4 regions of the Rhizobium sp. 57MFTsu3.2 genome follow, and region 2 is predicted to be linked to each of the others. Evidence: predicted binding sites of a transcription regulator. Region 2 holds the regulator's gene; each other region holds the start of a gene.
The links. Region 2 encodes PhoB, which activates phosphate uptake and scavenging genes when phosphate is short. Its sites were predicted from a motif close to TGTCATNNANCTGTCAT; they were not measured.

Region 1 (8,143 bases), on a different contig from region 2:
GCGAGCCTGCGCAAGGTCGAGTGGGAGTCGCTTTCCATCAACTTCGTGATGATCTTCTCGCCGAATACATTTCGCGGCGCCCCGCACGCCTGGCTGGCGACGCTCACCGACCCGACGGCGACCTCTGGCCAGGAGGCCGCGATCTTGAAGTCCGTTACAAACACGTATCCGACCATCACAAGCGTGCGGGTCAAGGACGCGATCGACATCGTCAACACGCTGGTGGCGCAGTTGGCGACGGCGATCCGCGCCGCCGCCTCCGTTGCGCTGATCGCCTCGGTCCTGGTTCTGGCCGGCGCGCTGGCCGCCGGTAACCGCGCCCGTACCCATGACGCGGTCGTCCTCAAGACACTCGGCGCGACGAGGCGAATGCTGATCCGTGCCTTCTGCTACGAATATTTGATCCTTGGGGCGGCGACCGCAGTCTTCGCCCTTTTTGCCGGCAGCGTTGCGGCCTGGTTCATCACCGCCCGGATCATGCGCATCCCCTCGCACTTCCTGCCCGATGTTGCCGGCCTGACACTTGTGACGGCTCTGGTCCTGACCGTTGGTATCGGACTCATCGGCACCTGGCGCATCCTCGGCCAGAAAGCGGCACCCGTTTTGCGCGAACTCTGATTGATCAAACGGAGAAATTTCCTTCACCTTACGGCGATTTAACCCGATCGCGGGTTGCAAGGGCCTTGTTTGCGAAAGCCGAAAGGCTCATATTGTGTGCAGGCATGCTGGGCTCCGCAGCGGCGCCCGGGTCGTTGACCCGCCACCGTGTCCACACCGGAGCTTATAAGAGGAAACTATGGCTGACCTTCGTAATTACCAAGGCCGCGTACAGACTGGCGAGATGATCGACCAGGGCCTGCGCAGCTATATGCTCAAGGTCTACAACCTGATGGCGCTGGGTTTGGCGATCACGGGTGTAGCCGCCTATCTGGGCTTCAATTTCGCCGTCCAGGACGGCCAGCTGACGCAGTTTGGCGTATTGCTTTTCCAGTCGCCGCTCCGTTGGGTGATCATCCTTGCACCGCTGGCTGCCGTGTTCTTCCTGAGCTTCAGGATTAACCGGATGAGCGTTGCCGCCGCGCAGACGACCTTCTGGGTCTACGCCGCGCTGGTGGGCCTGTCGCTTTCGTCGATCTTCCTGGTCTACACGCAGTCGAGCATCACGCAGACGTTCTTCGTGACGGCCGCCTCCTTTGGTGCGCTGTCGCTTTACGGCTACACGACCAAGCGTGATCTCTCCGCGATGGGCTCGTTCCTGATCATGGGTCTCTTCGGCCTGATCATCGCGTCGATCGTGAACATCTTCCTGGCATCGTCTGCCCTGCAGTTCGCGGTCTCCGCGATCGGCGTGCTGATCTTCGCAGGCCTTACCGCCTACGACACGCAGCGCATCAAGGAAATGTACTACGCAGCAGACGGCGCGGATGTTGCCGGCCGCAAGGCAATCATGGGCGCACTGACCCTGTATCTGGACTTCATCAACCTCTTCATGTTCCTCCTGCAGTTCATGGGCGACCGCAAATAAGGAACAGGAACGTTATCGAAAAAGGCGGCTTCGGCCGCCTTTTTTGTTGCTCGATCATGCCGAGGATGATTTCTGGAAGAGTCCAACGTCATATCTGCCGGCCGACCGAATGCCCATCTTCCTCCGCGACGCTTCCTCATCCGACCTCCCTGCCATCACGGCCATCTATCGCGAATCCGTACTGAACGGTGTCGCAAGCTACGAGATCGTCCCACCGGACGAGAGCGAGATGGCGGCACGATTTTCCGCAATCACGGGCCAGAGCTACCCCTACATCGCCGCGATCGATGAGAATGGCGGGCTGCTTGGTTACGCCTACGCCTCGGCCTTCCGCACGCGGCCGGCCTATCGCTGGATGGTCGAGGATTCGATCTACCTGGGGCCGGAAGCGCGCGGCAAGGGAATTGGAAGGCTGCTGCTCGCCGAACTGATCCAACGCTGCACCGATCTCGGCTTTCGCCAGATGGTGGCCGTGATCGGCGGCGCGCATCCGGCATCCATTGCCCTGCATCAGACACTGGGCTTTGCAGAAACCGGCCGACTCAAGGCAACAGGCTACAAGCACGGTCGCTGGCTCGACACGATGATCATGCAGCGTGCCCTGGGTGATGGGGCGGCGACCGACCCCGATGCCTCGACCTATCCAGGCACGCTGTTCAAGGCCTGAGCTCGAGCTACTTCTCGACCAGCTTCAACGCCTTGTTGAAGACCTTCAGAACCTGGGGGAGTTCGTGCCCACGCTTCAGGATAACGCCGTGCGTATTGATAACGGAATAAGCACCCTGCTTGGCAGTGAGCTTCGGATTCTTCTCGATGCGAAAGAGTGGCATTTCACCTGATCGCTTGAAAACGGAGAAGACGGCACGATCCTTCAGATGATCGATCGCATAGTCCCGCCACTCGCCCTCGCCGACCATGCGGCCATAAATCCATAAAATCGCGTCGAGCTCGCGTCGGTGGAATGTAACCGGCGCTGGATCCTTGCTCTGCTTGTATTCCTTGAGATCTACGACGACTGAGGAACTGTTGTCGGCTGACCGGCTCTCGCCGCGCCGCAAATCCGGCTGATCTGTCATCAGTCTCCCTGTGCCTCCGCTTGTGACGGGTACATGACAGTTTGCCTTAGCGTTTACAAATTGCAAGCGGGCGATCAGTCACATTAATCATAGTCTGTGCAATCTCCCGAGCGCCGCAATTCAGTCAAAACAGCGCCTCATTTGGAGGAGAAATTCCCTCACGACTGCGCCGCGGGGCCGTTCGGACCCGCGTCGCACCTGATTTGCGCATGATCTTTTTGCCGGATTTGGTCTGCTGAAAAGGTTTTGTGCGAGTTTGGCGCCAGCGCGCCAAAGGGCCCGGCTGACCGTATCGACCTTAACCCCAGCCCCGAATACGATCAGCCGGGCCGCCCCGTTTTCCATCCGCAAGGCAGATGAAACGGTCAGATATTCTTCCCAGCCATGACGACCGTCGCTCCGAGAATCGCCGATGGATTGCCGTCGGCGGTGGAGGATTGAAGTAGAATCGCGCAGCCCTCAAGATCCGGCTTCTGCATCACGCTGGCCGGCAGCGTCAAGCTCGTTTCCTTGCCCTCCCACATGCCGACGGTTTCGACATCGGCAACGCTGTTCAGATAAGCAATCTTCTGACCGCTGTTTTCGCCCTTCTCGACCTCGATGGTCTTCTCGCGGTTGAAATAGACCATGACGACATTGGCTTTGCCCTGGCCCGCGCCAATCTTGATCTCGAGTTGGTCGTCGCGCATCTGTGCGGTGACCGGCACCGACAATCCCTTGCCTTCGGCTGCATAGCTATCGATTTTCTTATTGATCGCGCCCAGGTCGGCCCCTGCCACATGATCACGACCATTGACGATCACCTGCGGCGTATAGACATTGGCGCGGCCCATGGTCTGCGCGTAGCCATACTGGCGCTCGGTGTTTTCTTTCGAACTCAGCGTGTCGGCCCAGCCCATGTAGTTCCAGTAGTCGACGTGATAAGCGAGGGCAATAACGCCGCCAGCCTCGACAATCTTGCGGAAAGCCGCATCGGCTGGAGGACAAGAAGAACATCCCTGCGAGGTGAAGAGTTCGACCACGCCTTTTGGCGCGTCCTGGGCAAACAGTGGGCCGGCAAGCGCCACACCTGCAACCAGAGAAATCAGAAACCGCGGGGACATTCACTGCACCTTTTCTTCAGCAACCACCGCCACCCTTCGCCATAGGTTCCGATGTCTGAACGTAGAGATAATGGTTCCCGATCTAAACGGAAAGTCACGAAGGGGTGAGACCAAGCTTCGGAGAAGCCAAGCTGAAACACATCAGCGTGACCGGGCATCTAAATACCTCGTACTCAAACAAAAAACCGCCGGAAATCTCTTTCCGGCGGCCATTGTCATGCAAGTCTGTTAACAATCAGGCAGCGAGATCGCGCAGAACCGTCTGCAGGATGCCACCGTTGTTGAGGTAGACCACTTCGTCGAGCGTATCGACGCGCGACAGCAGCGGAACTTCCTTCACGGTGCCGTCCCCGTAGGTAATCTTGGCGATCTTCTTTTCGCGCGGCTTGATGTTCTCAAGGCCCTCGATGCTGACGATTTCGTCGCCCTTCAGGCCGAGGCTTGCCCAGGTCGTGCCCTCTTCGAAGACGAATGGGATGACGCCCATTCCGACCAGGTTCGATCGGTGAATACGCTCGAAGGACTGTGCAATGACCGCCTTCACGCCGAGCAGGTTGGTGCCCTTCGCTGCCCAGTCGCGGGACGAGCCGTTGCCGTACTCGACGCCAGCAAAGATGACGAGCGGAACGCCCTCGGCCTTATACTGCATAGCCGCGTCATAGATCGATTCCTCTTCCTTCGACGGATAGTGGATGGTGTAGCCACCTTCCTTGCCGTTCGGGCCGAGCATGTGGTTGCGGATACGGATATTGGCGAACGTGCCACGCATCATGACTTCATGGTTGCCGCGACGCGTGCCGTACTGGTTGAAGTCGGCAACACCGACGTGGTTCTCAAGCAGGTAAGCACCAGCCGGAGACGCAGCCTTGATCGAACCGGCAGGCGAAATGTGGTCGGTGGTGATCTTGTCGCCGAAAAGGCCGAGAACGCGCGCACCCTTGATATCGGAGATGCCGGTGCCGGTCTTGCCCATGCCCACAAAGTAGGGCGGGTTCTGCACGTAGGTCGACTTGTCATCCCAGGCGTAGGTCTGTCCGGCCGGAACGTTGACGGCTTGCCAGTTTTCATCACCCTTGAAGACGTCGGCGTACTTCGTTTCGTAAAGTTCGCGGGTGACGTACTTCTGGATGAAGTCCTGCACTTCGTGCGAGGTCGGCCAAATGTCCTTGAGATAAACAGGGTTGCCGTTCTGGTCTTCACCGATCGGCTCCTTGGTCAGATCCTTCTGGACCGTGCCGGCCAGAGCGTAGGCAACGACGAGCGGCGGCGAAGCCAGGTAGTTCGCCTGAACATCCGGAGAAATACGGCCTTCGAAGTTGCGGTTGCCCGAGAGCACGCCTGAAACGATCAGGCCCTTGTCGTTGATCGTCTTCGAGATCGGCGCCGGCAGCGGACCGGAGTTGCCGATGCAGGTCGTGCAACCGAAGCCGACGAGGTTGAAGCCGAGCTTGTCGAGGTCGGCCTGCAGGCCGGACTTCGCCAGATACTCACCAACGACCTGCGATCCCGGTGCCAGCGAGGTCTTGACCCACGGCTTGGACTTCAGGCCCTTGGCAACGGCGTTGCGGGCAAGAAGACCGGCAGCGATCAGAACCGACGGGTTGGAGGTGTTGGTGCAGGAAGTGATGGCGGCAATCGCCACGTCGCCATGGCCGAGATCGAAGTCGGTGCCTTCGACCGCGTAGCGATTGGAGAGCTGACCGGGCTTCTTGTAATCGGTGTCCATCGAGCCGGCGAAACCGGAAGCGATGTTTTCGAGCGGGATACGGCCTTCAGGACGCTTCGGGCCGGCCATGGCAGGCACAACGTCGCCGAGGTCGAGTTCCAGCGTATCTGTGAAGACGAGGTCCGAACCATCGCCTTCGCGCCACATGCCCTGTGCCTTTGAGTAGGCTTCGACGAGAGCGATACGGTCCTTACTGCGGCCGGACATGTTGAGGTAGTTGATGGTTTCGCCGTCAACCGGGAAGAAGCCGCAGGTCGCGCCGTATTCCGGACCCATGTTGCCGATGGTCGCGCGGTCGGCGAGCGGCATGTTGTCCATGCCAGGGCCGAAGAATTCAACAAACTTCGAGACAACGCCCTTCTTGCGCAGCATCTGCACGACCATCAGCACGAGATCGGTCGCGGTGACGCCTTCCTTGAGCTTGCCGGTGAGTTTGAAGCCGATGACTTCAGGCAGGAGCATCGAGACCGGCTGACCGAGCATGGCCGCTTCCGCTTCGATGCCGCCGACGCCCCAGCCAAGAACGCCGAGACCGTTGATCATCGTGGTGTGCGAGTCCGTACCGACGCAGGTGTCCGGATAAGCAATCGTCTCGCCGTCCTCTTCCTTCGTCCAGACGGTCTGGCCGAGATATTCGAGGTTGACCTGGTGACAGATGCCGGTGCCCGGAGGAACGACGCGGAAGTTCTTGAATGCCTGCTGGCCCCACTTCAGGAAGCGGTAGCGCTCGCCGTTGCGCTGGTATTCCAGCTCGACGTTCTTGGCGAACGCCTGCGGCGTACCGAATTCGTCGACGATAACCGAGTGGTCGATGACGAGATCGACGGGAACCAGCGGGTTGATCTTTTCCGGATCGCCGCCGAGCGACACCATCGCGTCGCGCATTGCAGCGAGGTCGACGACGGCGGGAACGCCGGTGAAGTCCTGCATCAGCACGCGCGCCGGGCGATAAGCGATTTCGTTTTCGACAGCGCCCTTGTTGTTCAGCCATTCGGCAACAGCAAGGATGTGGTCCTTCGTCACGGACTGACCGTCTTCGAAGCGCAGCAGGTTCTCAAGCAGAACCTTCATCGAGTAAGGGAGCTTCGAAACACCCGGCAGGCCATTCGCCTCAGCCTTGGGCAGGCTGTAATAGACGTAGTCCTTACCATTCACGGAAAGCGTGGAACGACAATTGAAGCTGTCAAGAGATTTAGACACGAGAGACCCCGTTTCTGATAGCGAACACAATCGTGCGGACGCCTATGCACGTAATGCACATCAGGATGCGGGTACGGCCATTTCCGCTGTCCGCACGTGGAGCGAAGCCCATGTTCGGCGCAAGGATGATATTCACGCCGACCGCTGGCGTGGTTGCGGGTCTTATAGATAATTTCTATGAAAGGTGCCAGAGAGTGCGTGACCCATTTCGGATTTTTTTGCGTTGCGATGACTGAAAAATTAAACCACGGAAAAGTCATGTCTCTCGAGGCCGCCAATCTGGCTGCGCGCCGGGGCGAAGACCTGATTTTCGAAGGCCTCTCCTTTCGCCTGGAATCGGGCGAAGCACTGGTTTTGACAGGCAAAAATGGATCAGGAAAGTCGACTTTGCTGCGCGTCGTCGCCGGTCTGCTGCATCAGGAAAAGGGCTCGGTCAGCTTCACCGATTCGCTCGGCAACACTCACCGGCGCGTCGGGGAAGTCAGCCACTATCTCGGTCACCGCAATGCAATGAAGAGCGAGTTGACGGTCGCCGAAAACCTCGATTTCTGGCGGTGCTTTCTTGGCGATAGCCATGGCGCTTCCACCGTCTCGATCGACGAGGCAGCCGAGGCGGTCGGTCTCGAGGGCATCACGCACCTTCCGTTCGGCTACCTCTCTGCCGGGCAGCAGCGCCGCTTCGCGTTCGCCAAGCTGCTTATCGCCCACCGGCCGGTCTGGATCCTTGATGAGCCGACTGCTGCGCTGGATAAAAGCGGCGACCGTCTGTTTGCCGAGCTTGTTGAAGCGCATCGCTGCAACGGCGGCATCGTGCTCGCGGCAACCCACCAGCCGCTAGGACTGGAAGGCGCGCAGGAATTGCGGATGGCGGGATTTGCCCACGCCGGACCGGGAGTGTGGGAATGACTGCCCTGCTTCTGCGAGACCTCAAGCTTTCGATACGCGCCGGCGGCGGCGCGCTGATCGGCGTTCTCTTTTTCTTGACCATTGTCGCGGTCATCCCCTTCGGTGTCGGGCCCGATCTCGCACTGTTGTCCCGCATCGGCCCGGCAATCGTCTGGATCGGTGCGCTGCTTGCGGCGCTGCTCGGTCTTGACCGCCTGTTTCAAGCCGAGCGCGATGATGGCTCACTCGATCTGATGCTGATGCAGGAAACGCCGCTGGTGCTGACGGTGCTCGTCAAATGCCTTGCGCACTGGGTCGCCACCAGCCTGCCGCTGGTTATCGCCTCGCCGTTGCTTGGCCTCTTCATGAATATGAGCGAGACCGCCATCGGCGCGACCATGCTGACGCTGCTCGTCGGTTCTCCCGCGATTACCTTCATCGGTGCCGTCGGCGCGGCCGTTGCTGTCGCCTTGCCGCGTGGCGGTCTGCTGGTGTCGATTCTGGTGCTGCCGATGACGATCCCCGTGCTGATCTTCGGCGTCAGTGCCACTTACGCGGCGGTCGAGGGGCCATCGCCCTTTCTGCCGCCCTTCCTCATCCTGATGGCGCTGACCCTCTTCTTCGCGGT
Region 2 (8,143 bases):
CACCTTCCTGCGCAGCCTGAACCGCATGAACGACACGATCGACGGTTGCCGCGTCACTGGCAAGATCACGCTCGATGGCGAAGATATCTACGATCCGGATATCGACGTTGTGGAGCTTCGCGCGCGTGTAGGCATGGTGTTCCAGAAGCCCAACCCGTTCCCGAAGACGATCTACGAAAACGTCGCCTACGGTCCGCGTATCCATGGGCTCGCCAAGTCGAAGGCCGACATGGACCAGATCGTCGAACACAGCCTGCAGCGCGCCGGCCTCTGGAATGAGGTGAAGGATCGCGTTCACGAAGCCGGCACCGGTCTTTCCGGTGGTCAGCAGCAGCGCCTCTGCATCGCCCGCGCCGTCGCCGTCAGCCCCGAAGTCATCCTGATGGACGAGCCATGCTCGGCACTCGATCCGATTGCAACGGCCAAGGTCGAGGAGCTCATCCACGAGCTCCGCGAGAACTACACGATTGTCATCGTGACGCACTCGATGCAGCAGGCCGCCCGTGTTTCGCAGCGCACAGCCATGTTCCACCTTGGCAACCTCGTCGAGGAGAATGACACCGACAAGATGTTCACCAACCCGGACGATCCGCGCACCCAGGACTACATCATGGGCCGCTTCGGTTGATCGGCCGTCTCGGTAGCACTTACGATATTCAAGGATGAGCCCTATGGCATCGACACATATCTTTTCTGCCTACGACGATGATTTGAAGTTCCTGTCCCGCCGTATCTCGGAAATGGGCGGCTTGGCCGAGCAGATGGTCTCGGATGCCGTACGCGCGCTCGTAAACGGCGATACGGCTCTTGCCCAGAAGGTCATCTCGGACGATGTGATCCTCGACCACGCGGAGCGCGAGATCGGCGACAAGGCGATCGTCACGATCGCCCGCCGCCAGCCGATGGCGGCCGATCTTCGCGAGATCATGGGCTCCATCCGCATCGCGGCAGACCTGGAGCGCGTCGGCGACCTGGGCAAGAACACTGCCAAGCGCGTCATTGCCGTACAGAGCGCCGGCGTGCCGCGCAAGCTCGCCCGCGGCCTCGAGCACCTGTCCGAGCTCGCCCTCGTCCAACTCAAGGAAGTCCTCGACGTCTACACGAGCCGTGCTGCCGACAAAGCAAAATCGGTCCGTGAGCGCGACGAGGAAATCGACGCGATGTACACCTCGCTGTTCCGTGAAATGCTCACCTACATGATGGAAGATCCGCGCAACATCACCAGCTGCACGCATCTTCTGTTCTGCGCCAAGAACATCGAGCGCATCGGCGACCACGCCACCAACATTGCCGAAACGATCTACTACATGGCCACCGGTGCCCAGCCGGAAGGCGAACGTCCGAAGGACGATACCGCCAACACCGTCGGCGCAGTCACTGAATAGTCATTCCGCGACCGCGCCCCCAGGAGACCGAAACGAATGATCCCTAAAGTAGCTGTCGTTGAAGACGAAGAAGCGCTGAGCGTGCTTCTCCGCTATAACCTTGAGGCCGAAGGCTTTGAGGTCGATACCATCCTGCGCGGCGACGAGGCCGAGATCCGGCTTCAGGAACGCACGCCGGACCTTCTCATCCTCGATTGGATGTTGCCGGGCGTGTCTGGCATCGAGCTCTGCCGCCGCCTGCGCATGCGGCCGGAAACCGAGCGCCTGCCGATCATCATGCTGACCGCCCGTGGCGAGGAAAGCGAACGGGTTCGCGGCCTCTCGACCGGTGCTGACGATTACGTCGTCAAGCCGTTCTCGACGCCGGAGCTTGTCGCTCGCGTCAAGGCGATGCTGCGTCGTGCCAAGCCCGAGGTGCTCTCGACGCTGCTGAAGTGCGGCGATATCGAGCTGGATCGCGAGACGCACCGCGTTCACCGCAAGAGCCGCGAAGTCCGCCTCGGCCCGACCGAATTCCGCCTTCTCGAGTTCTTGATGGCATCGCCCGGCCGCGTCTTCTCGCGTTCGCAGTTGCTCGACGGCGTCTGGGGTCACGACATCTATGTCGACGAGCGTACTGTTGACGTCCATGTCGGCCGCCTGCGCAAGGCTTTGAACTTTTCCAACATGCAGGACGTCATCCGCACCGTGCGCGGTGCCGGCTATTCGATGGAAGCCTGATCCTTTCAGGCGAGAGCCTGAGAGGTCTTTCCCTTACAACGAAAAACGGGCCCGCGAGGGCCCGTTTTCTTTATTCCTTATCCGGCTTCCGGGTCAGGCGACCCGGTTAGCGGCCTTGCGGCGCTCGTTGACCGGCTGGTAGGCCATGCGCTGATGATACGTGCAATACGGGGAAGAGTCCGGGGACTCGCAACCGCAGAAGTGGAAGTCGTCATTGAGCGGATCGCCGACCGGCCACTTGCAGGTGCGCTCGGTGAGCTCGGTGAGGCCAAGGCGGCGAGAAATCGGAACGATTACATTTGCGGCCGGACGGAAGCGGACTTCCTCCACCGTATCGATTTCGATCTCTTCCTTGAGCATCGTCGCGCCCTGTTGGCGGGTAACGGTGCGTGTGGTGATCCGCGAGGCGTAGTTCGTGGCGCGGGGCGCCGAAGTCGTGCGCTTGGGGGTTCTGACGGTGGTCGTCGAACCGCCGGCCTTGGCACGGCCGGGCAGACTCAAACGATGGACTTTACCAATGACGGCGTTACGACTTACACCGCCAAGTTGTGCTGCGATCTGGCTGGCGCTCAGGCCTTCGGACCACAGCTTCTTCAGTTTTTCAACGCGCTCGTCTGTCCAGTTCATGCCCCTGTCTCCGCCTTATTAGCGTTGGTGTAGGCAGAATCCTTCACCGTTGCCACGGACGTATCCGAGGCAAGAAACGCTTACTCAAATTTTGGTGACTAGTTCCGCCGCATGCAGCCTAGTAATTGAGTTTTAACCTAGTGTGAGGCCGACTCCGTGACAAGAGTCGGTTGAATCTCGGGGAATCGATTTTCAAGTTTTCCCCAACTTGCTGGGCGTGAGAGTCATTTATGCAACATAGTTGTTGATAGGTCGAGCGCCTCGGGATGGCTGCTTGACGCATGCAGCGAAACCTCAGTTTTGTTGACATTGCAGTGCGAAAAGTAAATAGTGCTGCTCGCCGCCGAAAGGCGGCATTTTTAATTTTCCGGACCTGCTTTCCTTAGCCGGAGTCCGGCTGCTGATGATTGCTGATAGGAGATCGCGCCATGGCTGAAGCCGCGCTTTACGACACCTACTCTCGTGCCCCGCTGCGGTTCGAGCGAGGAGAAGGCGTGTGGCTGATCAGCGAAACGGGCGAGCGATATCTTGATTTCGGCGCGGGCGTTGCCGTCACCTCCGTTGGCCACAGCCATCCGCATGTGGTTGGCGCGCTGAAGGAGCAGGCCGACAAGGTCTGGCATCTGTCCAACATCTATGAGATCCCGGGTCAGGAAACACTGGCAAAGCGGCTGACCGATGCGACCTTCGCCGATAAGGTGTTCTTCACGAACTCCGGCGCGGAAGCCTTGGAATGCGCGATCAAGACCGCGCGCCGCTATCAGTTTTCCAAGGGCCATCCCGAGCGGTTCCATATTATCACCTTTGAAGGCGCCTTCCATGGCCGTACGCTGGCGACGATTGCCGCCGGTGGCCAGGAGAAATACCTCGAAGGCTTCGGTCCCAAGGCGCCCGGCTTCGATCAGGTGCCGTTCGGTGATCTCGATGCAGTCCGCAGCGCCATCACAAATGAAACGGCCGCGATCCTCATCGAACCTATTCAGGGGGAAGGCGGCGTCCGCCCGGCGACGAACGAGTTCCTGAAGGCACTTCGCGCGATCTGCGACGAGCATGGTCTGCTGCTGATTTTCGATGAAGTGCAGACCGGCATGGGCCGCACGGGCAAGCTCTTTGCGCATGAGTGGTCAGGCGCTACCCCCGATATCATGGCGGTTGCCAAGGGCATCGGCGGCGGCTTCCCGCTCGGAGCCTGCCTTGCCACGGCAGAGGCCGCTTCCGGCATGAAGGCCGGCACGCATGGCTCCACTTATGGCGGCAATCCGCTCGCCATGGCAGTTGGCAGTGCCGTGCTCGACGTGATCCTCGCGGAGGGCTTCCTGCAGCAGGTGCGTGACGTCTCGCTGGTATTCCGCCAAGGGCTGGCCTCGCTCAAGGATCGCTATCCTGATATCATCGAGGATATCAAGGGCGAGGGGCTGCTGCTCGGCGTCAAGGCCGCCGTGCCGTCCTCCGAACTGCTGCAGGCGATCCGTGACGCCCATCTGCTCGGCGTACCCGCTGGCGACAATGTCATTCGTCTTCTGCCGCCTCTGGTCGTCACTGCTGACGAAGCCCGCGAGGGCCTTGCCCGCCTCGAACGCGCCGCCGAAAGCGTGCGCGCTGCGAAGGTCAAGAAGACGGCTTAATGAATAGTGCCTGTCGGAAGGCGGGCGTGATAGGTAACGATAATGGCTTCCCCCAAACACTTCCTCGATCTCTCCGCCGTCGCGGCATCCGACCTACGGCTCATCATGGATGACGCAATCTCGCGCAAACAGGCCTTCAAGGCCGGGCAGGGCGACAAGCCGCTATCAGGCAAGATGCTGGCGATGATCTTCGAAAAGCCCTCGACGCGCACCCGCGTGTCCTTCGACGTCGGCATGCGCCAGCTCGGGGGCGAGACGCTGTTCCTGTCGGGCACAGAAATGCAGCTTGGCCGCGCCGAGACGATCGGTGACACGGCCAAGGTGCTGTCGCGCTATGTCGACGCGATCATGATCCGCACGACTGATCATGCCCGCATGCTGGAGCTCGCCGAGCATGCAACCGTTCCTGTCATCAACGCATTGACGGATGATACGCACCCCTGCCAGATCATGGCTGATGTCATGACCTTCGAAGAGCACCGCGGCCCGATCAAGGGCAAGACGATCGCCTGGACCGGCGACGGCAACAACGTGCTGCATTCGTTGGTCGAAGGAGCCGCGCGTTTTGGCTACCGCATGAATATGGCGGTGCCCCTTGGTTCCGAGCCAAAGGATCACTATCTGAACTGGGCCCGCAATGAGGGCGCCGAAATCATGCTTTACCATGATGCAGACCGTGCGGTCGCCGGCGTCGATTGTGTGGTGACCGATACCTGGGTCTCCATGAATCAGGAACATCGGGCCCGTGGTCACAACGTATTCCAGCCTTATCAGGTCAATTCGGCTTTGATGGCGCAGGCCGACAAGGATGCATTGTTCATGCATTGCCTGCCCGCCCATCGTGGTGAGGAAGTTACGGACGAGGTGATCGACGGCCCGCAATCCGTGGTCTTCGATGAAGCGGAAAACCGTCTTCATGCGCAGAAGTCGATTCTTGCTTGGTGCCTGGGCGCGATCTGAACCATACTGGACGCCACGTTTGGCCGGAAGGCCCGGTGGCCGTGCGAGCGGATGGACACCCTTGTCTGCCGCTCTCAGACTAGGAGAAGACCATGGCAGAACCTGCAGCCACCCTCGGCGAATTCAATTTCGCCGGCGATGATCATGTCGTTCCGTTTCAGGTTGAGGGACTGGATGTGCGCGGTCGCGCCGTCCAGCTCGGGCCGATGCTGGACGCGATCCTCGAGCGCCATCGCTATCCTGCGCCCGTCGCGCGGCTTCTTGCCGAAGTCGTTGTGCTGACGGTGCTGCTCGGCACGTCGCTGAAATTTGAAGGCAAGTTCACGGTCCAGACCAAGGGCGACGGCCCGGTGGACCTGCTTGTTTGCGATTTCTCGACGCCTGAGAACGTGCGTGCCTACGCCCGCTTCAACCAGGGCCTCCTCGACAGGGCCGTTGCGGCAGGGCAGATCGAGCCCGAACAGCTTCTCGGCAAGGGCATGCTGGCCTTTACGATCGATCAGGGCAAGTTTTCCCAACCCTACCAGGGTATCGTTGCGCTCGACGGTGCGACCCTTGAAGAGATTGCCGGCACCTATTTCCGCCAGTCTGAGCAGATCCCGACGCGGGTGCGTCTTGCTGCTGCCGAACTCTTCGATCGCGACGACGCGGGCAAGCCGCGCCACCGCTGGCGGGCTGGCGGTCTTGTCGCCCAGTTCCTGCCGGAAGCGCCGGAGCGCATGCGCCAGCCGGATCTTCACGGCGGCGACGGCGATAGGACTGGCGGCACCCACAAGGAAGACGATGCCTGGATGGAAGCCCGCTCGCTCGTCGACACGATCGACGCCGACGAACTGACGGATCCGCAAGTCGGCACCGAGCGGCTGCTATATCGTCTGTTCCACGAGCGTGGGGTTCGCGTCTACGAACCGCGCGAGGTGTTCGATCGGTGCAGCTGTTCCCGCGAAAAGATCAAGGGGGTGCTGAAGGGCTTCTCGGCGGCGGAAATTGATGCCAGTCAGGAAGACGGCGCAATTTCGGTCACCTGCGAATTCTGCTCGACGACCTATCGTTTCGAAGTGGAAGAGGTGGCAGAGCCTGCGGAGTGATCAGTTCAGGACTCTCAGCAGCCCTGGCGAATCCAGTGAGAAGGCGGGTATTTCGACATTGAAAAGCTCGCCTTCGTCCGTTTCCATCTGGTAGTGGCCGAACATCAGCCCCGACGGCGTATCCAGCGGGCAGCCCGAGGAATATTCATAGGTATCGCCGGGCGCGAGCCGCGGCTGTTCGCCCACGACGCCGGCGCCCGTGACCTCATCGACGAGGCCGTTCTGGTCGGTGATGTTCCAATAGCGGTTCACCAGTCGCACGGACTTGTCGGAATTGTTGCTGATGACGATCCGGTAGCCCCAGACATAGCGATCGTCTTCCGGATCGGATTGCTCCTCCAGATAAAAAGGTTCGACGACGACTTCAATGTCTCGTGTAAGGGCGCGGTACATGCCTACACCATAGTCAATATACGTTACCGGTATCTTATACGACAGCCGATCCGTCAATAAACCGATAGTCGATCACGTCCGTAATGCCTGTAAAGGCAAGAAGTTTCGCCACTTAAGCCTGACTTTGACCTGTCTTGGGTGGGGCAAAGCAGCATGTGGCGGTCGGCCGGATTTGCGTCGATCCGGCCGATGTCGGCTGATCAGGCGTTCACTTTTGCGAGAGCCTGGGCGAAGTCCTCGATCAGGTCGTCCGTGTCCTCGATGCCGGCGGAAAGACGAACGGTACCGCCGGAAATGCCGAGCTCCGCCCGTGCTTCGTCGGTCAGGTTCTTGTGCGTCGTCGTAGCCGGATGCGTGATCAGGCTCTTGGCGTCGCCCAGATTGTTGGAGATCTTGACGACCTGCAAGGCGTTTTGGAGCGCGAAAGCTGCTTCCTTGCCGCCCTTGAGTTCGATGGCGACCAGTGTCGAGCCACCCTTCATCTGCTTGGCGACGATGTCGGCCTGCGGATGATCGTTGCGGCCGGGATAGATGACCTTGGCGACCTTCGGCTGATCGGCCAGGAAGTCGGCGATCTTCGATGCGTTTTCGGTCTGCTGCTTGACGCGCAGCGGCAGCGTCTCGAGTCCCTTCAGCAGCGTCCATGCCGTGAACGGCGACATGGCCGGGCCGGTGTGGCGGTAGTAGTCCTGAAGGTTCTCGTTGACCCATTCCCGGTCGGAGAGGATGACGCCACCGAGGCTGCGGCCCTGGCCGTCGATGTGCTTGGTGGCCGAATAGACGACGATATGGGCGCCGAGCTCGAGCGGCTTCTGGAAGATCGGCGTGGCGAAGACGTTGTCGACCACGACCTTGGCGCCGATCTGGTTGGCGAGCTTGGCGACGCCGGCAATGTCTATCACCTCGAGTGTCGGATTGGTCGGGCTTTCCAGGAAGAACACCTTGGTGTTCGGGCGGATCGCCTTTTCCCAGTTTTCCAGATGGCGACCGTCGACCAGCGTGCATTCGATACCGTATTTCGGGGCGAGCGTCTCGACGACCCAGCGGCAGGAGCCGAAGAGGGCGCGGGCGGCAACGATGTGGTCGCCGGCCTTCACCTGGCAGAGGATTGCGGCGGTGACGGCTGCCATGCCGGAGGCCGTGGCGCGGGCTTCCTCCGCGCCTTCCAGTGCGCACATGCGCTTCTCGAACATGTCGTTTGTCGGGCTGCCGTAGCGAGCGTAGATATAGCCTTCCGTTTCGCCCTTGAAGCGCGCTTCGGCCGCTTCCGCGCTCTCATAGACGAAGCCCTGCGTGAGGTAGATGGCTTCCGAGGTCTCGCCATATTGCGAGCGCAAAGAGCCGT
Region 3 (5,897 bases), on a different contig from region 2:
CTCCTGTGGATGACTGAAGCACATGATACCACTGGAAAACCGGCCGCCAAGCGATTTGGCATCGACCACACCACGGGCCGTCTCATTCTGGGGTCCGTAAGTTTCCCATTCCCGCGGTCGCGCCTTGCCCGGATGTCGATCGGCGTTGTGCTGATCCTGGGCGGTTTTTTGGGATTCCTGCCCGTCCTCGGCTTCTGGATGCTTCCGCTGGGGTTCCTTATTCTATCGCACGACCTTCCTCTCGTCCGGCGGATGCGGCGTCGATTGTCCGTCTGGTGGAAGAAGGGGCGGAAACCCGCCCCTTGATCAGCTGAACAGGCCTGCAGCCCAGTAGAAGAATGCGGAAATGAGTGCCGCTGCCGGAAGCGTAATGACCCAGGCGACGACGATGTTGCCCGCCAGGCCCCAGCGGACGGCTGAAACGCGCCGTGCCGCGCCAACGCCGATGATGGCGCCGGTGATCGTGTGCGTCGTGGAAACAGGGATGCCGAGCCACGTGGCCGCAAAGAGCGTCAGCGCGCCGCCGGTCTCCGCGCAGAATCCCTGCATCGGGTTAAGGCGGGTTATCTTCGATCCCATCGTGTGAACGATTCGCCAGCCGCCGAAGAGCGTTCCCATTGCCATGGCTGTCTGACAGGACAGGACCACCCAGAGCGGTACGTGGAAGGTTCCGCCGAGATAACCCTGCGAATAGAGGAGCACTGCTATGATGCCCATTGTCTTCTGCGCATCATTGCCGCCATGGCCCAGCGAGTAGAGAGAGGCGGAAACGAACTGCATGAGGCGGAACGTCCGATCGACGGCGAACGGCGTTTGCCGAACGAAGATCCAGGAAACGGCAAGAACGAGGAAGAGCGCCAGGATGAAGCCGATCAGCGGCGACATGACGATCGCGCCGGCTGTTTTTAGCAATCCGCCCCATACGATCGAGCTGAAGCCGACCTTTGCGAGGCCAGCGCCTACCAGCCCGCCGACCAGCGCATGGGAGGAACTGGAGGGGATACCGAAGATCCAGGTGACGATATTCCAGATGATTGCGCCCATCAGCGCCGAGAAGATCACCAGCGGCGTCACGATGTTGGGATCGATGATGCCCGTCCCCAAGGTCTCAGCCACGTGCAGGCCGAAGAACAGGAACGCGATGAAATTGAAGAAAGCGGCCCAGACGACCGCGTGGTGCGGCCTGAGCACACGCGTCGAAACGATCGTCGCGATCGAGTTCGCGGTATCGTGCAGGCCGTTCAGAAAGTCGAAGAAGAGAGCGACCGCGATGAGAGCCGCCAGCAATGGAAAGGCGAGGGTGGCGTCCATCTAGACGTTCTCGATCACGATGCCGCTGATTTCATTGGCAACGTCCTCGAAGCGATCGACGACCTTCTCGAGTTCGCCGTAGATTTCGCTGCCAATGATATAGGCCATCGCATTCGACGCGCCATGCCGTACGAAGAGTCCCTTCAAACCATTGTCGTGCAGTTCGTCGGAGCGTCCTTCGACGCGGGTGACTTCCTCGGTGATCGCCATCAGGCGCGGGACATTGGAGTTGATGCGGCTGAGCAGGGGGACCGCCTCGGCTATGAGGTGTGCTGCCTGGACGATCGCCGCTCCCATTTCCTGCATGCGCGGATCGAATTCGGTTTGCTCGAAGAGACGGATCGTCTTGACGGTCTTATGCATCATGTCGATCGCATCATCCATCGACTGGATCAGATCCTTGATATCAACACGGTCGAAAGGCGTGATGAAGCTCCGGCGGACCGCAAGCAGCACCTCGCGCGTGATGTTGTCGGCATCGTTTTCGAGCGCGACGATCCGGTCGCAATGGTGTTCGATATCCTTGCCTGCAAGCAATTCGTTGAGCGCTTCCGCCGCGCCGACGATTGTTCGGGAGTGCTGTGCAAAGAGATCAAAGAACTGATCCTCGCGAGGAAGAAGTTTACGAAACCAGCTGAGCATTCCATCCATCCATAGCTATTTTTGAAGGTCGTCATAAAATAGCGGGACTTGCAATAAAAGTGTCACAATTGCACCAGCCGCGATTCTTTTCGCCCGGAGATGGAAGGCGTAAGGCGGAACTTGGAAGCTTTTTGGACGTTATTATCCTGAGCGTTCTTCACGCGAAGTGCGTACGAAATTAGAAGGTGCCGGAATGAAAAAACTTGCGGTATTGATGTTGGCAATTGCGACGAGCCTCGCTGGCGTCGGTCCGTCTTTTGCCGAAAACTCAGGCGATGAGCATTCCGCTCAGAGTCGCGGTGGGTTTGGAGATTCCGGCGTCAGAAACAGCCGCGGCTTCGACCGCTGCAACATCTATCGGTGTGGCGGCTACCGCCATGGCCACTACGGGAATCGCGACTACGGAAATCGGTACTACGGAAATCGCTATTATCGCGACGGCTACTACCGCAACGATTACAACGATACTGGCGCGCTGCTCGGCGGTCTTGCTGCCGGCGCACTCATCGGCGGTCTGATCGCTTCGCAGCCGCAGGCCAGACCGGTGGGCAATTCGCACGTCGACTGGTGTTACAGCCGCTACCGGTCCTATCGGGCCTATGACAACACCTATCAGCCCTATTACGGTCCGCGGCGGCAGTGCTATTCGCCCTACTAGTGGTTGATTACGGAACCGGCGGCATGACGATCCAAAATACCGCCGGTTTTTCAACTACCCCCTTGCACTCGATTTCTATTCATTCTAAATGCCCGCCAACGCTTCGGTCATGAAGCGTCGTGAGGCCTCGTGGCGGAGTGGTGACGCAGAGGACTGCAAATCCTTGTACCCCGGTTCAATTCCGGGCGAGGCCTCCAAACCTTCCCATACATTCTGCAGTCATTGATTTTGCGGCTGTGTTTCCCACAGTGCCGCGGTGTTATGGTCGCGTCTTCAGGCCGCCATTCGGTCGACAACAGCGGCGAATTCAACGTGCTGGTTTCATCCGACGAAACTTCGAGCCTAACCTCGGCAACCACCTACTCCAATCGGATTAGGACCTAGGTCCGTCTAGGATAGCCCCTGCTACGGGGCTATTGTGTCTCTTGCAAGTCTGCGGAGGACGGTGGGGCTTTGAGGCACCGGACCCACTTGCTGAACAGGTCCATTGCCCGTGGCAGACTCGGCGGGGGTATGTTCACTGTCCCGAAATGCTGGAGGGGCTAGCCAAGTAGGCTGGCCCTCCCGGCTTCTGGGTTGCCGCCTCGACGTAAGAGCCTTCAGTGTCGACAGCACTCTCTTTGTTGCGTCCGTTCCCGCGCCGCCAAGTTCACCTGCTTTGGCAATTGCTCCATCGGCATAGTGAGAATCCACACAACACTAGCGCTGGCGCATGTCTTCCATACCCAAATCGTCGGATTGCCGAATTTTCGATAGGCCCTAAGCTTTGTGTTGAGTTGTTAGGAGCGCCTCCCATGCCGGCGACCCAAATGCCGCAATTGATCTTTGCCCTGAGCGTGGCGCGGGAAATGGCGAAGCGCGAGCGGCACGCCGACGTGCTGGTGATACTGATCGACGAGGCCCTGAAAGAGGCAAAGGAAGAAGCGCTGCGCTACGGCATTCTCGTCGACATAGAAGAGGAAACGGAACTGCAATAGGCCCGCCGGGCGGCCCCGGCCGCGGCTATCAAGGGCCCCGGCCGGGTTGTCGACCGGGGAGGGGCTGGGGAGGCTCCAAGGTCGGCGTCGATACGCTACAGCTCCTGTTTGACGGCCGCTATTGGTGCTTAGAGCTATGTTTCGTCGTTTGTTCTTGCCTAAAAAGAACCTTGCAGTGGCGGTCCATTTGTCACCCAGCGAAAACGCCCCCGTTGGCGTTCAGTTCACTCGCTGCAGTGACGGCACTGGCGACACGCCCGACGTCGCGACATTCGGCGCGCCGACACGCACAAAGGGAATCAGGAGAATGATCGCGAGCAGCACGCAGATGAAAAGGCTGCCCAGCAAGATTGGTTTGATTGCCATGTCCCGTCCGTCGAATCCCAAGGGAACGACACTATTGGGGCAGAACCTGACAACGGCCTGAAGGCAGGCAGTCAGCTCGTTTCACGATCGAAAAGACCGCAGCAAAAGATGCCGACCAGTGTTGCGATGATGAAGAAGTCGAACAACGAGAGATATTCGATGATATTAGGCATGGCCTACTCCTCCTCTGTTCCTCCGGTTGCAACAATATCACGGCGCCCGCGTTTGTTCCATGAAGGATTGCGGTCGGGTCACTTCCGCGACACTCGTACTGGAATTCTTGGCGCAGGCATTCGCGAAGCCTTGAAAGGCCGGTGTGCTGAGATTAAGAGACGTGCAGACAAAGCCGCTTCTACGGGCGAGAGGACATGATGAATTTCGAATCAGCACGCGCAAACATGGTCGACAACCAGCTTCGCACGACGGACGTCACCTCGCATTCAGTGCTGACGGCCTTCCTCACGGTGCCGCGCGAGGCTTTCGTTCCTGAGAAGGCCAAGCCGCTCGCCTATATCGATCGTGATGTTGAAATCTGTCCTGCAGCGGCCGGCAAGCCGGCGCGCTACCTCATGCAGCCGTCGCCGCTTGCAAAGCTGCTCCAGCTTGCGGCTGTCACGAAGGATGACGTCGTCCTCGAGATCGGCGCTGGCAGTGGCTATGTATCGGCTCTTTTCTCGCAGCTTGCCGGTACGGTGATCGCCGTTGAAGAGGAGGAAACGCTGGCGGCGGAAGCCAAGACCAACCTCGCCGCCTACACAAATGTGTCGGTCGTCACGGGGCCGCTCAATGCGGGCAACGCGTCAGGCGCTCCCTATGATCTCATTTTCGTCAGCGGCTCGGTCGAGGAGGTTCCTTCCTCCTTGCTGTCGCAGCTTCGTGATGGTGGCCGTCTGGTCACCGTACAGGGCTACGGCGGTTCGGCGCGTGCGAAGGTTTTCGTGAGCGAGCGCGGCACAATTTCCGAAAACGTCTATTTCAACGCCTCCGTGAAGCCGCTGCCCGGCTTTGCCAAGGCGCGTGAATTCGTATTCTGAGCCAAAGCTCCGATGACCGATTCTCGACGGGCGCCTCTGGCGCCCGTTTTCTTTCCCGCCATGGAATCCGAGCGCCAGGCAGCGTGGCAGAAAAGCTGTGCATGGCATCATTCATTTGATTCGCGATGATTTTTTTAAATCCTCGGCTATCCTAAGGTATGGGTGATTCGGATGCCCATTCCACGCAATCCGGTCGTTTTTCGGAGTAACGGGGATAGATATGGCTCAGCCAAGCGTAGCGCGTGAACCGTCCATGGAAGAGATTCTGGCGTCGATCCGCCAGATCATCGAGAGCAATGACCCCGGTGCGGGCAGGGCACTCTCCGCGTCACTGCCGGCGGTTTATGGTGCTGACGAGGACGATCGCGACTCGGACATTCATTTGACGGTGGACGAGACCTACGCTGGCGTGGAATTCCCTGAAACGGTCGCTCAGCCCGATCCGCGTTTCGTCGCGGCCAACTCGGCAGGGTCGGCTCCCGTGCCGGAGGCACAGCCGCGCGCCATGTCTCTTGCCGATGTCGCTGCGCGCGTCCGTGCCGCCTCGGAGAGGAACGCTGCGCAGTTGCAGCGCGAAGTGCCGCCGGCATTTCGGCCGCCGGAAGCAAGAGCCACCGAGGTGAGGACTGAAACGCCGGACGCTGTCGGCGAGGCACCGCTGTCCCCGCGCCCTACGGAAGCCGTTACCGCACCCTTTTCAGTTCCTGCGGCGAAAATTGTTGCTGTTCGCCCGCCGGTAGAGGTTCCATTCGAGCTACCTCCGGTCGTTGCCATGGAGCCGCGACCAGCTGTCGTTCCCGCGGCCGAGGTAGCAGTTGCCGCTGTCGCCGAGGCTGCGAAAGAAACAATGCCAAGCGTTGTTGAGCACGAGCAGCAGCCAGCGCTGCTCTCACACGACGCCGGACTGCA
Region 4 (8,143 bases), on a different contig from region 2:
GCAGGATCTACAACCCCAAGCTTACCGAAAGCCAATGGCGTGGTGGGATCATCATGGGGATCGGTCAGGCGCTCCTCGAGGAAGGCCTGGTTGACCCGCGCAACGGGCGCGTCATCAACAACAACCTCGGCGACTACCTCGTTGCGACCAATGCCGACATTCCGCCGATCGAGGTAATCTCTGTTGGCATCCCCGACCTCAACGCCTCGGTGCTCGGGGGCAAGGGTGTCGGCGAAGTCGGCATTGTCGGCGTTGCGCCGGCAATCGCCAATGCCGTCTTTCACGCCACCGGCAAGCGGGTTCGCGACCTGCCGATAACGCTTGAGAAGCTGCAGTGACGAGTGGCTTCGTCGGCTTGCGTTCTGCGCAGGCGACGGGCCGTGCAGCGTAAAGCGCGTATGGCGAGTTCCCGCGCATCCTGGCCGGTCGTGAATTCGCACCTACCGGAAGGATGTCGAATGACAACGCTTCGCTGATATCTCAGCATCGACGGCAGCCATTGGCATTCAGGCACATGAAGCCGCTTCAATGCCGCTAACCGCACCGCAAATTTTGAACCCGATCAGCACGCCTTGTTCCCGGAACTGAGCATTTGCTCATCCGTGGAGGTAGATGTCACGCAACGGTTATCTGCGCTCACTATACCGGGCCGCTAACGCTGTCCGTTAGGCGGCTAAAGCGCAGACCGAGGGCCCCACGCGATGCCAGCTTCTAAAAGAGGCGTGCGTCGATGCTCCACTCCTGTCGCCTTGGCCGCGAGACGTGACGGTGCCTGTCACATTGCTGGCAGCCGAGCGTCGCTTCCGGGAGGCGGCACTTTCGACCAGTTGATCTTTACGGAAGGTATTTCCCATGACGAAAATCGTTGGCCATCGCGGAGCACGAAACAAATGGCCCGAAAATTCGATTGAGGGTTTCAGAAGGACCTTGGAACTCCCTGTCGATGCGATCGAATTTGATGTGCATTTGACCGACGCCGGGGAACTCGTCGTCATTCACGACGCCACGCTTGAGCGTACGACCGAGAAAGCGGGCAAGGTCCGGGCTTTGTCACCCTCCGATCATCAGGCGACCCGCCTCAAAGGATCGCAGGAGTCAATCCCGACCCTTGACGAGGTGCTTGCTCTGTTTGCTTCCTCGAGACCCGTCGAGCTTCATGTCGAGCTGAAAGCCGACGCGGATGGAGCGCATTACGAAGGGCTTGAGGCCCTGGCGGCAGCGGCCATTCGACGTCACGGGCTTGCCGGGCGCAGCCTGCTGACAAGCTTCAATCTGGGGGTTCTCGCGCGGTGCCAGGAGGTTGCTCCCGAAATCGGCCGCCTGTGCTCGATCAATGCCAAGTCCGCCGAGGCGCTGGGTGCGGCTGCGACCTTCGCCAAAGCTGCGGAAGTCGCCGGCCTCGTTGCCATCGAGAAGTCGCTGCTGGCCGCAACCTTTCACGACGTTGCCGCGATCGTTTCACGAGATCGTCTCTGCTGCTGGGTGTTGAATGAGCAAGAGGAGATCGAACACTGGCTCGGGCAGGGCGTCGGCTGGATCACCAGCGATGATCCAGCCCTGGCCCTGGCGGTGCGCGCCGGATCGCGGCATTCGGCCGCTTGATCACTTGGGGCCCCTCAGCAATGGCCTGTGCACGCAGACATGCGAACCACCGAATACCTGAATAGCGAACCTATGAGTAATTTGGATCTTCTGATTTTTGATTGCGATGGCGTGCTGATCGATAGCGAACCGATTGCGGCGCGCACGCTTGCGCATGCCATAACCCAGGCCGGCATGGAGATGACGCCGCGCCAGGTGCTCGTCGAGTTTACCGGAAAGTCGGAGGCTGACTTGCGGCGGATTCTGGCCAGCCGCATCCGCGCCGACCTCGATACCGTTTTTGCCGGATGGCATGCCGAAATATTTGCTGCCTTCCGCCGCGACCTTCTGCCGATGGAGGGCATCAGCGCCGTTCTCGATGGGCTCGACGTTGCAAAATGCGTCGCATCGAACAGCACGGTCGAACGCCTCAAAAAGAGCCTGGGCCTTCTCGATCTGTGGCCACGCTTTGCCCCGAACATATTCAGCGCCGAGATGGTCGCCGCCCCAAAGCCCGCGCCGGATCTCATCCGGTTCTGCCTGTCCAAAATGAACGCGAGCAGCGCGCGCAGCATCGTCATCGATGACAGCGCAGCGGGTATTCAGGCGGCAGTTGCTGCCGGTGTACCGGCAATCGGCTTCGTGGCGCCAAACGATCCGCGTTCGGGCCGGCGCGAGGCGCTGTTTGCGGCAGGAGCCGAGGAGGTCGTTCTCGGTGCCAAAGAGCTGCTGCATGTCCTGTGGCGACGAGTCGGCAACCAGCACCAGGCCCGGCCATCGGTCGAGGTGGGTGCGTGACGTCGATCGACGCCGTGACGCAGATGAGGATGAACCAGCGGGGAGGCGGGCGACATGATTGCGAGGCGAGATGATCATGGCAGCCGGCTCGATTTCACGGCCAAGGCTGGCTGGCTTTATTACATAGGGGGGCACAGCCAGGACGAGATCGCGCAGAAGCTCGGCGTTTCCCGGCAAACCGCCCAGCGTCTCGTATCGCGCGCTGTCTCGCAAGGCTTGATCAAGATCCGGCTCGATCATCCGGTTGGCCACTGCATGAGTATGGCAGCAAGGCTGAAGAGCAAGTTTTCGCTGCAGTTCGTGGAAGTCATTCCGTCCGGCGATCAGGCTCAGGGTTTGAGCGGTGGCCTTGCCCAGGCGACGGCTGCCGAAATCGAGCGCCGGTTGGCTTGCGACAAGCCTGCCGTGATCGCCATTGGTACCGGTCACACGTTGAAGGCCGCGATCGAGGAAATGGTGCCCATGGAAGCACACCAGCACAAGATCGTTTCCTTGACAGGCAATATCACCCGCGAAGGCTCGGTCTGGTTCTATAATGTGGTCTTCAAGCTTGCCGACTTGATCACGGCGAAATGCTTTCCGATGCCGGTTCCGGTTATCGCCTCATCGCGACAGGAACGAGCGGTCCTTCACAACCAGCCCGTAATCCGCCAGACACTGTCGCTTGCCGCACGCGCTGACGTTGCCTTTGTCGGCATTGGGGACGTCGGCGTTCAGGCGCCTCTTTTCCTTGATGGTTTCATCCTGAGGGACGAACTGAAGCTCCTGCACCAGGCAGGCGCAGTCGGAGAGATTGTCGGGTGGACTTTCGACAAGGACGGCAAGCTGATTGAAGGCATTACCAACGATCGCGTCGCGAGTGCGCCCATTCCATCCTGCAGCAGGACATTGGTGATCGGCGTGGCGAAGGGTCAACAAAAACTGGCGGCGATCCAGGGTGCCCTGAAGGGGTGCCTGATCAACGGTCTGATGACCGACGAGATTACTGCGCAGAGCCTGCTGGGATCATAAAGGTCGAGGCGCCCGAAAGGGCGACTTGATCGGCGAATTGTGCATCGCTCGCCTTGGCTCGACGAAGAGCCCGTGAACCAAAATCCGGACGGATTGGGGGCGGAATTCGATGCCTGGATAAGCCGAGATAAGTTAACAAATACAGCATCTTAAATGTCACGTAAACTTCATCGTTTCATCAAGAAACCGACATGCAGTCTGCCATAAAACACCGCGACATTATGACCGATCCATTTCCGTCAAAACTTCGTCAAAGGGAGACCTTCATGCTTTCTATCAATCGACGCAACGTCCTGGGGCTGCTTGGCGCAACGGCAGGCACCGCGATTTTGCCACGCTTCGCGTTGAGCCAAGGCAAACGGCCGTCCGTGACGATCGCCGTGCAGAAAATCACCAATAACAACACGCTTGATATCTGGAACGAGCAGTCGAATGTCGGCGAGCGAGTTTTCTTCCCCAACCTCTGGGAAGGTTTGATCCTGCGTGACTGGATGGGCAATCAGGGTCCAGTTGCCGGTCTCGCCACAGAGTGGAAGCGCATCGACGACAAGACGCTGGAACTCAAGCTGCGTCAGGGCGTGAGGTTCCACAACGGCGACGAGTTGACTGCTGACGATGTCGCCTTCAGCTTTTCCTCCCAGCGCGTGTTCGGCAGCACGCAGCCGGCAGGCGGCAAGACGATCTTCGAAAACGACAACAAGCCGACGTCCGTCAAGGAATTGCCGGCAGCGGTACCGGGCGTCGGCCGTCGTCTGTGGCCGGCGCTCGCTGGCGTCGAAGCCGTCGACAAGTACACGGTTCGCTTCCACAACGCGACGCCTGACGTGACGCTCGAAGGCCGCCTCTACGCTTTCGGCAGCCAGATCGCCAATCGTCGCGCCTGGGATGAAGCCGGAACCTATGTCGACTGGGCCCGCAAGCCGGTCACGACAGGTCCTTACATGGTCGCCGAGTTCAAACCCGATGTGTCGCTGACACTCGTGGCCTTCGACGAATATTGGGGCGGTCGCCCGCCGCTCGAACAGATCCGCTTTGTCGAAGTTCCCGAAGTCGCCTCGCGCGTCAACGGTCTGCTTTCCGGTGAATATGATTTCGCCTGCGACCTTCCGCCCGACCAGATCGCAGCCGTTCAGGCGGCTCCTGGCTTCGAGGTGCAGGGTTCGACGATCAACAATCACCGCATCTCGGTCTTCAATATCCAGAATCCGGTCCTCAAGGACCCGCTGGTCCGCCGCGCCATGACGCATTCGATCGACCGCCAGGCGATCGTCGACGCGCTGTGGGCTGGCCAGACGAAGATCCCGGCAGGCCTGCAGTTTCCGTTCTACGGCGACATGTTCGTCGAAGGCTGGTCGGTTCCTGAATACAATCCGGCTCTCGCCCAGGACCTTCTGAAGCAGGCGAACTATAAGGGCGACGCGATCCCCTTCCGCCTGCTCAACAATTACTACACCAACCAGACCGCCAACGGTCAGATCATGGTGGAGATGTGGAAGCAGGTCGGTCTCAATGTCGAGATCGAGATGAAGGAAAACTGGGGCCAGATCCACGATCCGGCAGGCGTCAAGGGGGTCCGCGACTGGTCGGCCTCAGCCAACTTCAACGATCCCGTCTCCTCGATCGTTGCCCAGTTTGGCCCGAACGGCGAAGTCCAGCAGAAGAAGGACTGGTCGAATGCCGAGGTCAACCAGATGTCTCAGATCCTGGAAACCAGCACCGACCGCGGGCAGCGCAAGAAGGCCTTCGCCCGTATGCTCGAGATCTGCGAGCGCGAAGACCCCGTCTACCAGGTCTTGCATCAGAACGCTGTCTTCACCGGCATGAAATCGTCGCTGAAGTGGAAGGCCGCTCCCGCCTTTGCAATGGATTTCCGCGCCAACAACTGGCCGAGCTGATCTCAGCGATGAACCGGATCCGGCGGCGGCGAACCGCCGGATCCATCTCGTTCGTCATGAACGCAACCGCCGACAGGAAGGGTGAGCCGATGAGCACAGCTGCCGCCAAGCTCGTGGAAATGCGCGGGCTGAAAGTCGCTTTCGATAGCGTGCAGGTACTGCATGGGATCGATCTCGACATTGCAAAAGGCGAGGCCGTCGGCCTGGTCGGTGAATCGGGCTGCGGCAAGTCGGTGACATGGCTTGCGGCGCTGGGTCTGTTGCCCGGCAAGGCGAGCGTCATGGGATCGGTCAAAATCGACGGGCAGGAATTACTCGCCGCGCCTCGTTCCGCGCTGGAGCAAGTCCGAGGCGGACGCGTCGCGATGATTTTCCAGGACCCGTCAAGCTCTCTCAATCCGGTTCTGAAGATCGGGCGCCAGATCACCGAGGCGCTTCTCATTCACCGCGGCCTTCGCGGCGAGGCGGCAAAGACTGAAGCATGGCGGCTCATGGATATGGTCGGCATCCCGGATGTGCGGCGCCGTTTTGACCTTTATCCGCATGAATTTTCAGGCGGACAGTGCCAGCGGTTGATGATTGCGATGGCCCTTGCCGGCGAGCCGGATCTGCTGATCGCCGACGAGCCGACGACAGCGCTCGACGCGACAATCCAGGCGCAAATCCTGGACCTGTTGACCTCTCTCAGGACCGAGACGGGCATGGCGACCGTTTTCATCAGCCACGACCTCGGCGCGGTGTCGCAGGTTTGCGAGCGAGTATGCGTCATGTATGCCGGGCGCATTGTCGAGGAAGGGATGGTGGACGAGCTTTTCGCTGAGCCACGCCATCCTTACACCCGCGGTCTCTTCGATGCCATTCCAAGTATCGATGGTCCGCGGCAACGTTTGATCCCGATCACAGGGACTGTGCCGGATCCACGGAACCTGCCCAAAGGATGCTCCTTTTCGCCGCGCTGTCCTCGCGCTGTCGAGGCATGCAGTCACGAGTTGCCTCCGCTTGTTTCGATCGGCCGTGGACGCCAGCTCGCATGTGCTCGGCCGGTCCCGCCAGCCGCGATTGCCGCCGAGACGAGAGACCGCATCGCAGAGGGGATGATGCATTGACGCCGTTGATCGAAGTCCGCGACCTCGTTCGCATCTACCATGTCCGCCGTGGACTGTTAGGTCGCCCGACACCGGTGCGCGCCGTCGACGGTATCTCGCTGGCCGTGATGCCCGGCGAGACCCTTGGCATCGTCGGAGAGTCTGGCTCGGGAAAATCGACGCTCGGGCGTATGCTGCTCGGGATCGACGCCGCACAGGAAGGCGAGGTCGTGTTCGATGGCAAGCCCATGCCGGAAAGCAGAACCCCGGAGTGGCGCAAGCTGCGGGCAAAGATGCAACTTGTCTACCAGGATCCGCTCGCAGCCCTCGACCGACGCCTGACGATTGCCACGCAGCTGTCCGAACCGCTGGAAATCCACCGGCTGATCCCAAGGGAACATCGCGCCGCACGGGTTGCCGAACTCATGAACGCGGTTGGCCTTCGGCCGGATCAGGCCCCACGCTTCCCGCACGAATTGTCAGGTGGTCAACGCCAGCGCGCCGTGATTGCGCGCGCAATCGCTTCCCGCCCGAAGCTTCTGGTGTGCGACGAACCGGTTTCGGCACTCGACGTCTCTATCCAGGCCCAGATCATCAACATGCTTCGCGATCTTCAGCAGCAACACAGCATCGCAATGGTGTTCATCAGCCATGACCTCAAGGTGGTGCGCAACATGGCCGATAAGGTTGCCGTCATGTATCTCGGCCGTGTCGTCGAAGAGGCATCGGCTGACGTGATCTTCCACTCGCCGATGCATCCCTACACGCGCGCTCTGGTATCGAGCGTACCGCGTGCGGGCATCCCGCTGCAAGGACGCACGATCCTTCAGGGCGAGCCGCCCAATCCGGCAAACCGACCGTCAGGCTGTGCCTTTCATCCGCGCTGCCCGCTGGCGCGCGATCGATGCCGTATCGACGCGCCTCAGCTTAAGACCATCGGACACGGGCGGACAGTGGCCTGCCACGTGACAGCGGGCGAAGACGCCCGGATTGCAGCATAGGGAATGTTCAGATGATCCGCTTCGTTCTCGTGCGGTTGTTCCGGGCGCTGATCACGATCCTCGCTGTCGTGACGTTTGCCTTCGTCGTTTTGCGCATGTCGGGCGATCCGGCGCAGGTCATGCTAGGACCCGACGTGCCGCAGGATTCCATCGACGCCTTCAGAAAGGCGTGGGGTCTCGATCAGCCGCTCTGGATCCAGTATATCGCTTATCTCAAATCGATATTCACCGGCGATTTTGGCGTGTCGATGCGCGATAAGGCGTCAGCTCTGCGTCTCGTCATGGAGCGCGTTCCGGCCACCCTGCAACTGACGGTGCCGGCGTTGATCCTGAAACTTGTGATCGGCATTCCAGCAGGCGTCTACGCCGCGCTGCATCGGCAGAGTTTTGCCGATCGCGGGGTCATCCTTCTGGCGATCTTTGGCTTCACAATTCCCTCCTTCGTGATGGGGCTCGTGCTGGTTCTGATTTTCTCCGTCATGCTCGGGCTTCTGCCATCCGGCGGTCAGGACACGTGGATGCATGGCATCCTGCCGACGATCACGATGAGCATTGGGGGGATCGGCATCCTTGCCCGCTTTTCGCGCAGCGCCATGATCGAGGTGATGGGGCAGCCCTATATCCGGACGGCGTCTGCCAAGGGGCTGAAGTGGCGCGACGTCGTCTGGAGCCACGCGCTGCCCAATGCCGCCGTCCCGATCGTCACCATCGTCGGCTTCATGGTCGGATCGCTGATCGCGGGTGCCGTTGTCGTGGAGTCGATCTTCTCCTG

Region 1: a site for PhoB is predicted at 2,624-2,640, ahead of AF71_RS22215 (DUF2794 domain-containing protein). Genes of this name have one in related genera too.
Region 3: a site for PhoB is predicted at 2,003-2,019, ahead of AF71_RS31060 (DUF47 family protein). Genes of this name have one in related genera too.
Region 4: a site for PhoB is predicted at 614-630, ahead of AF71_RS22700 (glycerophosphodiester phosphodiesterase family protein). Genes of this name have one in related genera too.

Annotation. Positions count from the first base shown of each region.
Region 1 is NZ_JDWI01000024.1:11,277-19,419, forward strand. It holds gene AF71_RS22200 (ABC transporter permease) at 1-618, shown strand, start outside; gene AF71_RS22205 (Bax inhibitor-1/YccA family protein) at 797-1,525, shown strand; gene AF71_RS22210 (GNAT family N-acetyltransferase) at 1,635-2,192, shown strand; gene AF71_RS22215 (DUF2794 domain-containing protein) at 2,200-2,601, opposite strand; gene AF71_RS22220 (thioredoxin family protein) at 2,967-3,704, opposite strand; gene acnA (aconitate hydratase AcnA) at 3,940-6,630, opposite strand; gene ccmA (heme ABC exporter ATP-binding protein CcmA) at 6,889-7,536, shown strand; gene ccmB (heme exporter protein CcmB) at 7,533-8,143, shown strand, end outside.
Region 2 is NZ_JDWI01000001.1:6,332-14,474, reverse strand. It holds gene pstB (phosphate ABC transporter ATP-binding protein PstB) at 1-628, shown strand, start outside; gene phoU (phosphate signaling complex protein PhoU) at 672-1,385, shown strand; gene phoB (phosphate regulon transcriptional regulator PhoB) at 1,422-2,105, shown strand; gene AF71_RS00065 (GcrA family cell cycle regulator) at 2,199-2,732, opposite strand; gene AF71_RS00060 (aspartate aminotransferase family protein) at 3,161-4,357, shown strand; gene argF (ornithine carbamoyltransferase) at 4,400-5,317, shown strand; gene AF71_RS00050 (Hsp33 family molecular chaperone) at 5,410-6,405, shown strand; gene apaG (Co2+/Mg2+ efflux protein ApaG) at 6,406-6,798, opposite strand; gene AF71_RS00040 (O-succinylhomoserine sulfhydrylase) at 6,999-8,143, opposite strand, start outside.
Region 3 is NZ_JDWI01000067.1:522-6,418, reverse strand. It holds gene AF71_RS32090 (hypothetical protein) at 10-306, shown strand; gene AF71_RS31065 (inorganic phosphate transporter) at 307-1,311, opposite strand; gene AF71_RS31060 (DUF47 family protein) at 1,312-1,953, opposite strand; gene AF71_RS31055 (BA14K family protein) at 2,147-2,611, shown strand; tRNA gene AF71_RS31050 (tRNA-Cys) at 2,735-2,808, shown strand; gene AF71_RS31045 (hypothetical protein) at 3,406-3,588, shown strand; gene AF71_RS31040 (hypothetical protein) at 3,808-3,954, opposite strand; gene AF71_RS31035 (protein-L-isoaspartate O-methyltransferase) at 4,323-4,988, shown strand; gene AF71_RS31030 (DUF2497 domain-containing protein) at 5,209-5,897, shown strand, end outside.
Region 4 is NZ_JDWI01000025.1:3,746-11,888, reverse strand. It holds gene AF71_RS22705 (xanthine dehydrogenase family protein molybdopterin-binding subunit) at 1-338, shown strand, start outside; gene AF71_RS22700 (glycerophosphodiester phosphodiesterase family protein) at 853-1,602, shown strand; gene AF71_RS22695 (HAD-IA family hydrolase) at 1,675-2,379, shown strand; gene AF71_RS22690 (sugar-binding transcriptional regulator) at 2,434-3,390, shown strand; gene AF71_RS22685 (ABC transporter substrate-binding protein) at 3,657-5,285, shown strand; gene AF71_RS22680 (ABC transporter ATP-binding protein) at 5,375-6,391, shown strand; gene AF71_RS22675 (oligopeptide/dipeptide ABC transporter ATP-binding protein) at 6,388-7,371, shown strand; gene AF71_RS22670 (ABC transporter permease) at 7,383-8,143, shown strand, end outside.